3 regions of the Providencia lanzhouensis genome follow, and region 3 is predicted to be linked to each of the others. Evidence: predicted binding sites of a transcription regulator. Region 3 holds the regulator's gene; each other region holds the start of a gene.
The links. The regulator PhoB, encoded in region 3, activates phosphate uptake and scavenging genes when phosphate is short. The targets are predictions, from matches to a motif close to CTGTCATAAAACTGNCNNAT.
Positions count from the first base shown of each region.

Region 1: a site for PhoB is predicted at 2,063-2,082, ahead of phoA (alkaline phosphatase). Genes of this name have one in related genera too.
Region 2: a site for PhoB is predicted at 2,403-2,422, ahead of pstS (phosphate ABC transporter substrate-binding protein PstS). Genes of this name have one in related genera too.

Region 1 covers NZ_CP174123.1:636,576-640,870, forward strand. The annotation lists gene ACIH2S_RS02845 (APC family permease) at 1-1,381, shown strand, start outside; gene ACIH2S_RS02850 (DUF3156 family protein) at 1,356-1,961, shown strand; gene phoA (alkaline phosphatase) at 2,158-3,597, shown strand; gene ACIH2S_RS02860 (GNAT family N-acetyltransferase) at 3,786-4,295, shown strand, end outside.
Region 2 covers NZ_CP174123.1:258,100-262,394, forward strand. The annotation lists gene ompR (two-component system response regulator OmpR) at 38-757, shown strand; gene envZ (two-component system sensor histidine kinase EnvZ) at 754-2,085, shown strand; gene pstS (phosphate ABC transporter substrate-binding protein PstS) at 2,522-3,565, shown strand; gene pstC (phosphate ABC transporter permease PstC) at 3,677-4,295, shown strand, end outside.
Region 3 covers NZ_CP174123.1:833,728-838,022, forward strand. The annotation lists gene ACIH2S_RS03755 (AAA family ATPase) at 1-625, opposite strand, end outside; gene sbcD (exonuclease subunit SbcD) at 628-1,842, opposite strand; gene phoB (phosphate regulon transcriptional regulator PhoB) at 2,176-2,865, shown strand; gene phoR (phosphate regulon sensor histidine kinase PhoR) at 2,889-4,208, shown strand.

The DNA.
Region 1 (4,295 bases), 200 kb from region 3:
AACCAGTGGTTTTGGGATCGGCGGTGATACTTTTGCCTTAGCTGTTTTACTGAGCTTTATCATGATGCAGGCTCAATTAACCACATTCTCCGAAGCGGCGGCAATTTTACCGACCTCCGGTTCTGTTTACGACTATATCTCCTGCGGTATGGGGCGCTTTTGGGCGATTACAGGGGCACTGTCTGCCTATCTGATAGTTCACGTTTTTGCAGGTACAGCAGAGACCATTTTGTCCGGTATTATGGCGTTAGTGAACTTTGAAAGCTTGAATACAGTGCTGGAAACCAATAACTCCTCTTGGATGGTGGGGGTTGGTTTAGTTGTGGCATTCGGCTTATTGAATGCATTTGGTATCGAAGCTTTCGGCAAAGTGGAAGTGGTGCTCACTTTTGCAATGTGGAGCACGTTGGTGATTTTCAGTATTTGTGGGCTGCTAATGCCATTCCATGTTTCCGCAGAAGGCTGGTTTGGTCAAGGGCTGAATATTTCTGACCCGACCCTTGTTCTTAGCTTTGTGGGAATGGCGATGTTTATGTTTGTCGGCTGTGAGTTAGTGACACCGATGGCGCCGGAAATTAAAAATTCAGCCAAAGTGATCCCGCGTGCGATGGCGATTGGTTTATGTGGCGTGGCATTCTGTATGTTCCTGTTTGGTGCGGCACTGACAAACCAAGTCGAAAACGTGATTGTTGACCCTCAAAATGGTGTGAGCCTATTAGAAACACCGATGGCTATTCCTGCGTTTGCTGGGCAAATTATGGGTGACTTCGGTAAATACTGGATTGGAATTGCATTATTGCTGGCGGGTGGGGCGACCATTAACACCTTAATGGCAGCGGTTCCGCGTATTCTTTACGGTATGGCGTTAGATGGGGCATTACCAAAAGTATTTGCCTACTTACACCCTCGTTTTAAAACGCCTGTGTTCGGTATTTTAGTGGCGGTGATGATCCCATGTTTACACGCATTTGCTATCCAAGGGGATTTAGATCGCATTATCCCGTTGGTGCTGGCGGCTGTGTGTTCGTGGGGAACGGCGTACTTATTAGTGACGATTTCTGTGGTGCTATTGCGTATTCGTCGCCCTGATTTACATCGTGCTTATCGCTCACCATTCTTCCCTATCCCTCAAATTATTTCGAGTGTGGGGATTATTCTAGCGATTGTTTACATCACGCCGCCGGGCATGAATAAAGCGGACGTGTATATTCCATTTGCCATTATGTTGGGATTAACCGCGAGTTATGCATTAGGTTGGACCGTGTTAGTGCAGAAAGTGAATCCATTTAAGCCCGTTCCGGTTGAACAAGTATTGTCCAACTCATTTGACGATGACAATGCAGAGGAGGTGGAACTTGAGCCTTTACGTAACCTTGCCTAAGTCACCATGGTGGAAAAGGTTAACTCAAAAACGCCTCCCGACAGGGTATCAAGCGGGGTTAACTTTAAATCGGATTGAGAAAGATATCGCTCCTTATGTTTGTGAGTGGGGGGCGCCTGGAGTGTTGCTCATCCAATTGCCTCAAGGTATTAAAGTGGAAGTGACTGAGCGTGTGAAAACCTTGTTTATGGCGTTTATTGTGCATAGTCGCTTTGCAGTTTCGGGAAAATGTGACAGTGCGCTGGTGGCACAGATTGATGTGAAAACAGCAGGGTCAGCGCGGAAAAAACACGTTCAGTTCACGACTCAACAAACAGATGGGAAATTTTTGGTCGAAAGCTTAGAGCAGTACCCCGTGATCCGCCAAACTTTCGAAGAGCTAGATTTCACTCACTGTCATATTGCTGTCAAAAATGGCGTTTGGCGTTGCGAAATTGAGCCTTACACTGCTTCTGAAATGGTTAGTCGGATCCCTGCTGCTCGGCGTTATTTACGTTTGACTGATCAGCAGCGACATCGCTTATTAAGCGCACTACAGCTGATTTCTCAACTCATGAGCCAACAAACACCTCATCAATAATTTTTTCTCATCGATAACGCCCTGATTGGGCGTTTCGCTTTTATGATTGTTATGTTTATGGCTGCTATGTTTATGACAATCATCTTTATATCGACATAAAACCGTCATTCAACTGTCATCTGGCTGCTCTAGCATGCTGGTCAATTATTCGAAGTATATTCACTCTTCTTTTTATTGATTGGCAAGGATAAAAGTTATGACAGGTAATTTTATGAAATCTATGTTAGCCGTCGCTGTAAGTACGTTAATTTTAGGAACTGCAATCCCCGCTTATGCCGCGGATAAAAATGATGCAGTTTCAGAAAGTCGCGCTGCAAAAGGGGATATCACTAAGTTTGGTGGTGCTCGCCGTTTATCGACTGAACAGACGGATATCATGAAAGCGGCACTGCATAATGGTCAAGCAAAGAACGTCATTTTATTTATCGGCGATGGTATGGGGGATTCTGAAATTACCGTCGCACGTAACTATGCTGAAGGGGCTGGCGGTTTCTTTAAAGGAATCGATGCATTGCCAATCACTGGACAATACACCCATTACGCATTAGATAAGAAAACACAAAAACCAGACTATGTAACTGATTCTGCGGCATCTGCAACAGCATGGTCATCCGGTGTGAAAACCTATAACGGCGCTTTAGGGATTGATGTATTCGGTAAAGACCATGACACATTGATTGAAATTGCGAAACGTAATGGTAAAGCAACGGGTAACGTGACGACATCTGAAATCCAAGATGCAACGCCAGCGGCTCAGTTTTCTCATGTGACGGGGCGTAAATGTTACGGTCCTGAAGAGACCAGTGAAAAGTGTGCAACCAATGCGCTGGAAAATGGCGGTCGTGGTTCTATCTCTGAACAGTTAATGATCACCCGTGCCGATGTCACATTAGGTGGTGGTGCGAAAAGCTTTAAGCAGGAAGCTAAAGCGGGTGATTACAAAGGGAAAACCTTGGAAAAACAAGCGGAAGAGCGTGGATTCACTATCGTCCGTGATGCTAAGTCACTCGATGCAATCAAAGAAGCTAACCAAGATAAACCTGTGTTAGGTCTGTTCCATGATGGCAACATGACCGTGGCGTGGGAAGGCCCAAAAGCTACTTATCACGGTAACTTAAATAACGCAGCATTAGAGTGTAAACCGAATTCTAAGTTAGACCCGAATGCACCGACATTAGCGCAAATGACTGAAAAAGCGATTGATTTATTGAAAGTAAATCCGAATGGCTTCTTCTTACAAGTTGAAAGCGCTTCTATCGATAAGCAGGATCATAAAGCGAATCCATGTGGTCAAATCGGTGAGACTGTCTCGCTGGATCAAGCGGTACAAGTGGGATTAGATTTCGCTAAGAAGCACGGTGATACACTGGTTATCGTGACCGCTGACCACTCGCATTCTAGTCAAATTATTCCAGACGGAACTAAATCATCAGGCTTAACTCAAGCGCTGATTACTAAAGATGGTACCGTGATGACCGTAAACTACGGTAACTCTGAAGAAGAAGATTCACAGGAGCATACAGGTGCTCAGCTACGTGTTGCGGCCTATGGTCCACACGCCGCGAACGTGATGGGTCTGACTGACCAAACCGATTTGTTCTTTACCATGCGCGATGCGATGGGATTGAAGCAATAAACCAACCCCTGTAGTTAAAAGTTCTCTGCGGCAGGATGCTACAGAGAACTTTTTTGTTTATAAAGTCCAATAAATCCTCATTAAGTTTCCTTCTTCATGCCCTGATTTCTTTTTGATTGTGTAGCCTGTATGCTCTCTATGTATCCGATTTATATAGCCTTTATACAAGCATTAAGAGACTAATAAAAATGAGAATAACACGCGAGCTCACGCGGGATGAGATCCCAAATGTGTGGTCGATTGATAGAACTGAATTGATTGAACACCTTTATCTTCACCAACAAGGAGAGTTAGTTCTTTCTGCTCAACGCTTTGATATGAAAGGTTGGCCGGAAGGTGAAACGGATGCATACACCCCGCATTTGCTGGAAAGTTATGATAATGGCGCTGTTTTCTTTGGTATTTTTGATGATGAAAAACTGATCGCCGCAGCGAGTTTAGATAATGTATGGCGAGGGGAAAATCAGGATCTGTTACAGCTCTCTTTTCTTCATGTTAGTTACCAATATCGTGGTGAAGGGCTGGGCGGCCAGCTTTTCAAACTTTGCCAGCAGAGGGCGTTGGAGAAAGGCGCTGGTGGGTTGTATGTTTCTGCAACCCCTTCCGAAAATACGGTGCATTTTTATCAATATATGGGCTGTGAACTACTCGAAAAGCCCGATCCTGTGCTGTTTGCGCTAGAGCCTGAAGATATTCAC
Region 2 (4,295 bases), 580 kb from region 3:
AGAATAATTCTAAAATTCCACACTTTGGGGGCTATAAATGCAGGAAAGTTATAAAGTTCTCGTCGTCGATGATGATATGCGTTTACGTGCTCTGCTTGAACGTTACCTCACCGAGCAGGGTTTTCAGGTAAGAAGTGCAGCGAATGCTGAACAGATGGACAGGATCCTAACACGGGAATCTATTCATTTAATCGTATTGGACTTGATGCTTCCTGGGGAAGATGGCTTATCTATTTGCCGTCGTTTACGTAGTCAAAATAACCCAATTCCAATCATTATGGTTACCGCGAAAGGCGAAGAAGTTGACCGTATTGTGGGCTTAGAAATTGGTGCGGATGACTATATCCCTAAACCGTTTAACCCTCGTGAACTGTTAGCGCGTATTCGTGCGGTGCTGCGTCGCCAAGCGAATGAGCTACCAGGTGCGCCATCGCAAGATGATGCCGTCATCACTTTTGGTAAATTCAAACTGAACCTCGGAACCCGTGAAATGTTCCAAGGCGAAGAGAATATGCCATTAACCAGTGGTGAGTTTGCGGTGTTGAAAGTATTAGTTTCTTATCCACGCGAACCATTATCTCGTGACAAGCTGATGAGTTTGGCTCGAGGTCGTGAATACAGTGCGATGGAGCGTTCTATCGACGTTCAAATTTCACGTTTACGCCGTATGATTGAAGAAGATCCTGCGCACCCACGTTACATTCAAACCGTTTGGGGCTTAGGATACGTATTTGTTCCAGATGGAAGTAAAGCATGAAGCGACTGAGGTTCTCACGACGTAGTACATTTTCTCGCTCGTTATTTTTGTTTGTCGCACTCCTGTTCGCAAGCCTTGTGACCAGCTACATGGTTGTATTGAATTTTGTTGTGATGCCAAGCTTACAGCAGTTCAATAAAGTGCTTGCCTATGAAGTACGTACATTGATGACAGAGAAAATGGTTCTACAAGATGGAACCTCAGTGCGAGTTTCACCCGCATTACGTAAAAAAATCTACAATGAGCTCGGTATTACCTTTTACGCCCATTCAGCGGCGATGGAAGAGGGATTAAACTGGGCAAAAGAGTATGATTTTCTAAGTGAAAACATGTCGGAATACTTGGGTGGCAAGGCCAGCGTGCATCTGGAACTTGGGCGTGAGTATCCGATATTGTGGTTAACATCCTACCTAGCACCAGATATTTGGGTGCGCGTTCCGCTCACCGAAATCGGCCAAAATCAGTTTTCTCAAGTTTTCCGCTATACACTCACGGTCTTCCTCACGATTTTTGCGGGGGTTTGGCTCTATATTCGCTATCAAAACAAGCCATTATTAGAGCTGGAATATCACGCGGGTGAGGTCGGTAAGGGGCATGTTATGCCGCCGATGCAAGAGAAAGGTGCCACAGAGGTTCGCGCGGCTATTCGCTCGTTCAACCATATGGCGGCAGGGATAAAATCCCTCGAAAATGACCGCACTGTATTAATGGCAGGGGTCAGCCATGACCTTCGAACGCCACTAACCCGCATTCGTCTCGCAACGGAAATGATGGGACCAGAAGATGGCTATCTCGCTGAATCTATCAACAAAGATATTGAAGAGTGCGACGCAATCATCGGTCAATTCATGTCTTACCTGAAAACAGGGCAAGAAATGGATATGGAGTTTTGCGACCTTAACGCTATTCTCAACGAAGCTGTTGTTGCTGAAACCAACGTCGTGGGAGAGATTGAAACCAATTTAGTCCCAGGACCAGTGATGTTCAACGGTAACCATCTTGCTATCAAACGCGCGATTACCAACATGATAGTCAACGCTTATCGCTACGGAAATGGCTGGATCAAAGTCAGCAGTGGTAAAAATGAAGATTATGTTTGGTTCCAAGTTGAAGATGATGGTGCAGGGATCAAAGAAGAAGACATTCAGCGCCTATTCCAGCCGTTCGTACAGGGTGAAAAAGCCCGTAGCAACAAAGGTACAGGGCTGGGACTCGCGATAATTCGCAGGATTATAGATGCTCACGAAGGGAATATTGAGATCCATAAAAGTGAGCGCGGCGGGTTTGCTATTCGGGCCTTGCTCCCTCTCAAAGAACGCGAAGACTAAATATCTCGTCGTATTTCGCGTTGTAGCGTTGTTGGCTGCGCTCGTTAACCCTAGTCACATACTTGTGTATGCTCCCAGGGCTTAACTCGTTTGCCGCCTAGCTACAACACGAAATACTTAGAGATATACTGTGTAGATAGAAAGATAGAAAGATAGAAAGATAGAAAGAGAAATAAATTTTTTCATTTATGACAATATGTCATATTCCAAACGCTAAGCTGTCACATTCGCTGTTCTTATTTAGTTTATTGAAAAATAAGTAAATAATCATTTCTGTACCATTCTGCTACACTTAATCATGTCGATAAAATCCGCAAATGTCATAAAACTGTCATAAAGATGACATATTGCCGTAACTCAATTGTCCTATTTTCCCTACCGTGACATACACCCAATAATTTAATACTTGATTATTTCTTACATCCCCGGAGGGATTATGAAAATGATGCGTACCACACTAGCAAGCGTAATGGCAGCAACCTTATCTCTGACTGCAATGTCTTCTTTTGCTGCTACCAGCCTGACCGGAGCTGGCGCGACATTCCCTGCTCCTGTTTATGCGAAGTGGGCAGATACTTATCAGAAAGAAACAGGTAATAAAATTAACTATCAGGGGATCGGTTCTTCTGGTGGTGTAAAACAAATTAATGCAAAAACAGTTGATTTCGGTGCGTCTGATGCGCCATTGACTGATGAAAAACTCAAAGAAGACGGCTTATTCCAATTCCCAACCGTGATTGGTGGCGTGGTTTTAGCGGTAAACGTTAAAGGCATCGAATCTAATCAACTGGTTCTTGATGGTAAAACTCTGGGCGACATCTACTTAGGCAAAATTGCAAAATGGAATGACCCAGCCATCGCAAAACTGAATCCAAACGTAAAATTACCTGACCAAAACATCGCTGTAGTTCGCCGCTCTGATGGTTCTGGTACCACATTCGTTTTCACAAGCTACTTAGCAAAAGTTAGCTCAAACTGGAAAGATGAAGTGGGTGCAGGTTCAACGGTTAACTGGCCGAAAAACAGCGTAGGCGGTAAAGGTAACGACGGCGTTGCAGCCTTTGTTCAACGTCTGCCAGGCTCTATCGGTTATGTAGAATATGCTTACGCAAAACAGAATAATCTTGCGTATACTAAGCTGGTTTCTGCAGATGGTCAGCCAGTTTCACCAACAGGTGAAAGCTTCAGCGCAGCAGCGAAAAAAGTGGATTGGTCTAAATCATTTGCACAAGACCTGACTAACCGTGAAGGCGCTAACGCATGGCCAATTACCTCAACCACATTCATCTTAGTTCACAAGCAACAAGCGGATGCTGAGAAAGGTAAAGCGGTTCTTGATTTCTTCAACTGGGCTTACGACAAAGGCGGTAAACAAGCAGAAGCATTAGATTACGCTGTGTTACCTCAAGAAGTTGTGACCGCAGTACGTGCAGCATGGAAAACAGAAGTAAAAGATAGCCAAGGTAAAGCACTGTTCTAAGTGCCCCTCGGGTTGGAAAAGGGTAAGCGGGGGCTGAGGAATAGCTCCCGCTTATTCACCGTAGTAACGTAAGTCCTACTGAAAAGTAGGCATGGAATGAGAACAAAGCGCATGGCCGAAAAAATAACGGCATTCAAAGCCCCTAGTAAATCGGGCGACGTGATTTTTAGTGCATTAGTTAAAATAGCAGCGCTAATCACTCTCCTCATGCTTGGTGGCATTATTATTTCCCTGATTTTCGCATCTTGGCCAAGTATGCAGAAATTCGGGTTTTCGTTTTTGTGGAATAAAGAGTGGGATGCGCCAGCAGAGCAGTTTGGTGCATTAGTGCCTATCTACGGCACCATCGTCACATCATTAATCGCTCTGATTATCGCCGTACCCGTGAGTTTTGGTATCGCATTATTCTTAACAGAGCTAGCGCCTAACTGGTTAAAACGCCCATTAGGTATTGCGATTGAGCTTCTCGCTGCAATCCCAAGTATTGTTTATGGTATGTGGGGACTGTTTGTCTTCGCTCCGTTATTTGCAGAATACTTCCAAGAACCAGTTGGTAATGTCATGTCGAGCATTCCAATTGTTGGCGAACTGTTCACCGGTCCTGCGTTTGGTATTGGTATTCTTGCGGCGGGTATTATCCTTGCCATTATGATCATTCCTTACATCGCCTCTGTAATGCGCGATGTATTTGAACAAACTCCTGTGATGATGAAAGAGTCAGCCTATGGAA
Region 3 (4,295 bases):
TACCGGCTTGCGCCCGAAGAATATCGAGATCGGTTTTAGCTTGTTTATGTTGGTTAAAAATATACACCGAAATCTGGCTGTAAATTTCGGTGCCAGTGATTTCTTCCAGTAAATCGGCTCGCTCTTTTTCGGTCGCATTTAAAAAGGCGGCAAAATCCCCTTGAGAGAGCAAAATGGATTTAGTGAAACGCCCAAAATCTAGCCCGGTGATTTGCACAATTTTTTCACGCACTTTACTGATTTTTTCTGCAATGATTTGCCCATCAGCGACGGTTGCTAGCTCAGCTTTTGCGTCTTGCAGGTTACCATTGGGTTTATTGTTTGCCCTGCGTTGGCTCCAAAATGCGCGATAAGCGACGCCTTTAACTTCAAATTCCACTTCAGCTAAACATTCACTCGTGTGGCGGGTCATTAACTCATTTTTGCTTTTTGATATCGCGCCTAACCGTGGAGTTTGGTGGTACAGTGCAAGGCAGATGGCATCCAATAACGTGGTTTTTCCCGCGCCAGTTGCGCCTGTGATGGCAAATAACCCATTGCTGGCAAAAGGCTCTTCTGTGAAATCAATCTTCCATTCACCTTTTAGGGAGTTAATGTTTTTCAGGCGTAAGCTTAAGATTTTCACAGTTATTCCCCCTGTTCATTGCGCAAGTTGGCGTAGGATTGCTTGAACAGCTGCAATAAACGCTGTTCTAACGCTTTGTCTTCCAATGACTCTTCTGTAAGTCGTCGAGTAAAGACTTCCTCGGCGGTCAGTTCATTTAATGTTTCATTCTGTGGAGTGAGGTTTTGACCAGTCTGCGCCTGCCGCGCTCGGCGTAGGCGAACAACTTCAACAGGGAGTTCTTGAGTAAGAGCTTCAATACGTTGTTGGATATCTCCTAGATAATCTTGAGTGGCGACTTCAATATCTAACCAAATAGGGAGCTCATTTTCTTTGACAGGTAAGGCCATTAATTGTTTTTGTAGTTCTTTCAAAGAGCCTTTTAAACTCAATAGTGGCTGAAAAACGGGTATTGGTAGTAAAGTAACATTGGCAAATTGGTGCTGATTAAATTCCACTAAGCAGACACTTTTTTGTTGTTGTGATTCATCAAAGCTAAGTGCAATCGGAGAACCACTGTAGCGAATATGTGCTTGCCCACCAATCAGTTGAGGGCGATGGATGTGCCCTAGTGCAATATAATCCGCAGGTGGGAATGCGCCGGAAGGAAAAGCATCCAATGTGCCAATATAAATCTCACGCACGGAGTCTGTCAGCTCTGCACCAACAACGGTCAAATGCCCCGTGGCAATAATCGGGATATCTAAGTTCAGTTCAGTACGTTGCTCAACGGCTTTTTGGTAACAGCTTTGGTAGTGTTCATGAATGGCATTTTGTAATGAAAGTTGTTTCTCTTCACTGCTTTGCCCTGCAATGCTGACTTGGATATCTCGTGGTCGTAAAAAGGGGATCGCGCACACCAGCCCATTAGGGTTTCCTTGTTTATCTTTCAATGTGATGACTGGGGACTCGCTGTTTGATGTGATGACGTGAGTATTTAAATAACGTAATAACGCGCTGGATTCATTCAAAACAGAGACAGAATCATGGTTACCGCTCAAAATAACTAATTGGCAGCCTGTTTTTTGCAAATCAACAATAAACTGGTTGTAGAGTTCGCGCGCATAACTTGGCGGAGCGCCAGTATCAAAGACATCACCAGCCACAATCAGGGCATCCACTTGGTACTGTTTGACTTGTTCTATTAACCAACGCAAAAAGTGTTGGTGTTCAGCAGATCGGTTTTTAGTGAAAAAATACTGACCTAAATGCCAGTCTGAAGTGTGGATGATGCGCATGAGCTAGCGGTTCCTGTAATTATGACGCTTTTACTATATTAATATTCTGATGCTTTATACTAATATTCAAACCATTTGGTTTGCGGTGTCACAGTATACTGTATATAGGTTCAGTGAAAGCAAAGGTATGGCAAATTAAACAGTAAAAATAAGAGAGTTGCGAAGCGCTTCGCAATGATAGCCAGATGTGGTGTTAATATTTCACTTACATGACATTAAACTGTTAATCTAATGATAGATCTTGATTGTGGGTTGAGATATTCATAATTCTGTCACAAAACTGACGCATAATGCGGTCACATTAAAAATCTCTTCTTATTTACAGGAACAATCATGGCAAGACGCATTCTAGTCGTTGAAGATGAAGCGCCCATCCGAGAAATGGTTTGTTTTGTATTGGAACAGAATGGTTTTCAGCCCACAGAGGCTGATGATTATGATTCTGCAATAGCGCAATTGGTTGATCCACTTCCTGATTTAGTGTTGTTGGACTGGATGATCCCCGGTGGTTCCGGTATCCAAGTCATTAAACATATGAAGCGTGATAGCGCCACGCGTGATGTCCCCGTGATGATGCTAACTGCAAGGGGCGAAGAAGAAGATCGCGTGAAAGGATTAGAAGTGGGGGCGGATGATTATTTAATCAAACCATTTTCACCAAAAGAATTGATAGCTCGAGTTAAAGCCATTTTACGACGTATCTCTCCAATGGCGACAGAAGACATTATTGAGATGAACGGGTTAGTTCTTGATCCTACTTCTCATCGCGTTACCAGCAAAGAAATTCCCATTGATATGGGGCCTACCGAATACAAGTTACTTCACTTCTTTATGACCCATCCAGAGCGAGTATATAGCCGCGAACAGTTACTCAACTATGTTTGGGGCGCAAACGTGTATGTGGAAGACAGAACGGTGGATGTGCATATTCGTCGTTTAAGAAAAGCGTTAGAGTTAGATGGGCATGATAAGATGGTGCAAACGGTTCGTGGTACTGGCTACCGCTTCTCTGTTCGCTATTGAGAAACCATTAGGGAGAAACATGGGTGCTTGAACGCTTATCCTTAAAACAGCTGATTTGGGGGCTGTTTTTATTTATTTTACCCGCATTGATACTGTCTGTTTTTATTGGGCATCTTCCGTGGCTATTAGTGATTTCACTGCTCGCAGCACTCATTTGGCACGGATATAACCTGCTAAAACTTTCAGATTGGCTCTGGTTGGATAGAAGTATGCTGCCGCCGGATGGCAAGGGGGGATGGGAGCCGATATTTTATGGTATCTATCAGATGCAGCAGCGCAATCGTAAGCGTCGCCGTGAATTAGGTCAGTTGATTAAGCGCTTTCGCAGCGGAGCTGAATCCTTGCCTGATGCGGTGGTAATTATGACCACCGAAGGCAATATTTTCTGGTGTAACCGCCACGCTCAACAGCTTCTAGGCTTTCGCTGGCCTGAGGATAACGGACAGCATATTTTTAACTTGCTACGTTATCCTGATTTTAGTCGTTATTTCACCGTGAAAAACTATGACCAAGCACTGACGATTGAGCTTAATAGTGGCGAAATTGTTGAGTTTCGGATCTTACCATATGCGAGTGATCAGCTTTTGATGGTGGCTCGAGATGTGACTGAAAAACGCCGTCTAGAAAAAGCACGTAGAGACTTTTTTGCTAACGTGAGCCATGAGTTACGTACGCCATTGACCGTTATCCAAGGCTATCTTGAAGTTATGGATGACCAAGAAGGCACTTCACCGATGAATAAAAAAGCGTTGTCGGTGATGCAAGAACAGACTCATCGAATGGATAACCTAGTGAAGCAATTGCTGCAATTATCCCGTATAGAGGTTGCCCCTCAAATTAATCTAGACGAACAGATTAATATGCCGGTCATTCTCAAGATGATTGAACAAGAAGCGATTAGCTTAAGCCAAGGGCGGCACGAGTTTGAATTCAGTATTGATGAAAAACTTCGAGTTCATGGAAATGAAGAGCAGCTACGAAGCGCGGTTGCTAACTTAGTGTATAACGCCATAAACCATACGCCGGATGGTACGAAAATTAAGGTGAAATGGCAGCGAACCAGTAATGGTGCCCAGTTTAGTGTGAGTGACAATGGTCCGGGAATTCCAGCCGAGCACCTTCCTCGCTTAACAGAGCGTTTTTATCGTGTGGATAAAGCGCGTTCAAGGCAAGGTGGCGGCGGAACAGGATTGGGCTTAGCGATTGTTAAGCATGCGATTCAGCATCATAGTAGCCAGCTCTCAGTAACCAGTCAGGTTGGTAAGGGCAGTGAGTTTTCATTCACATTACCGCCAGTGTTTATTGTGTCAGACAAGAAAGTGAATACATTAAGCGCGAAATAATCAGAAAACCGAAACCTTGCTAATAAAATCATCATATTAGCAAGGTTTTTTGTTTTGTGTTTCATCCTATATTGGTGCTATTTCTAA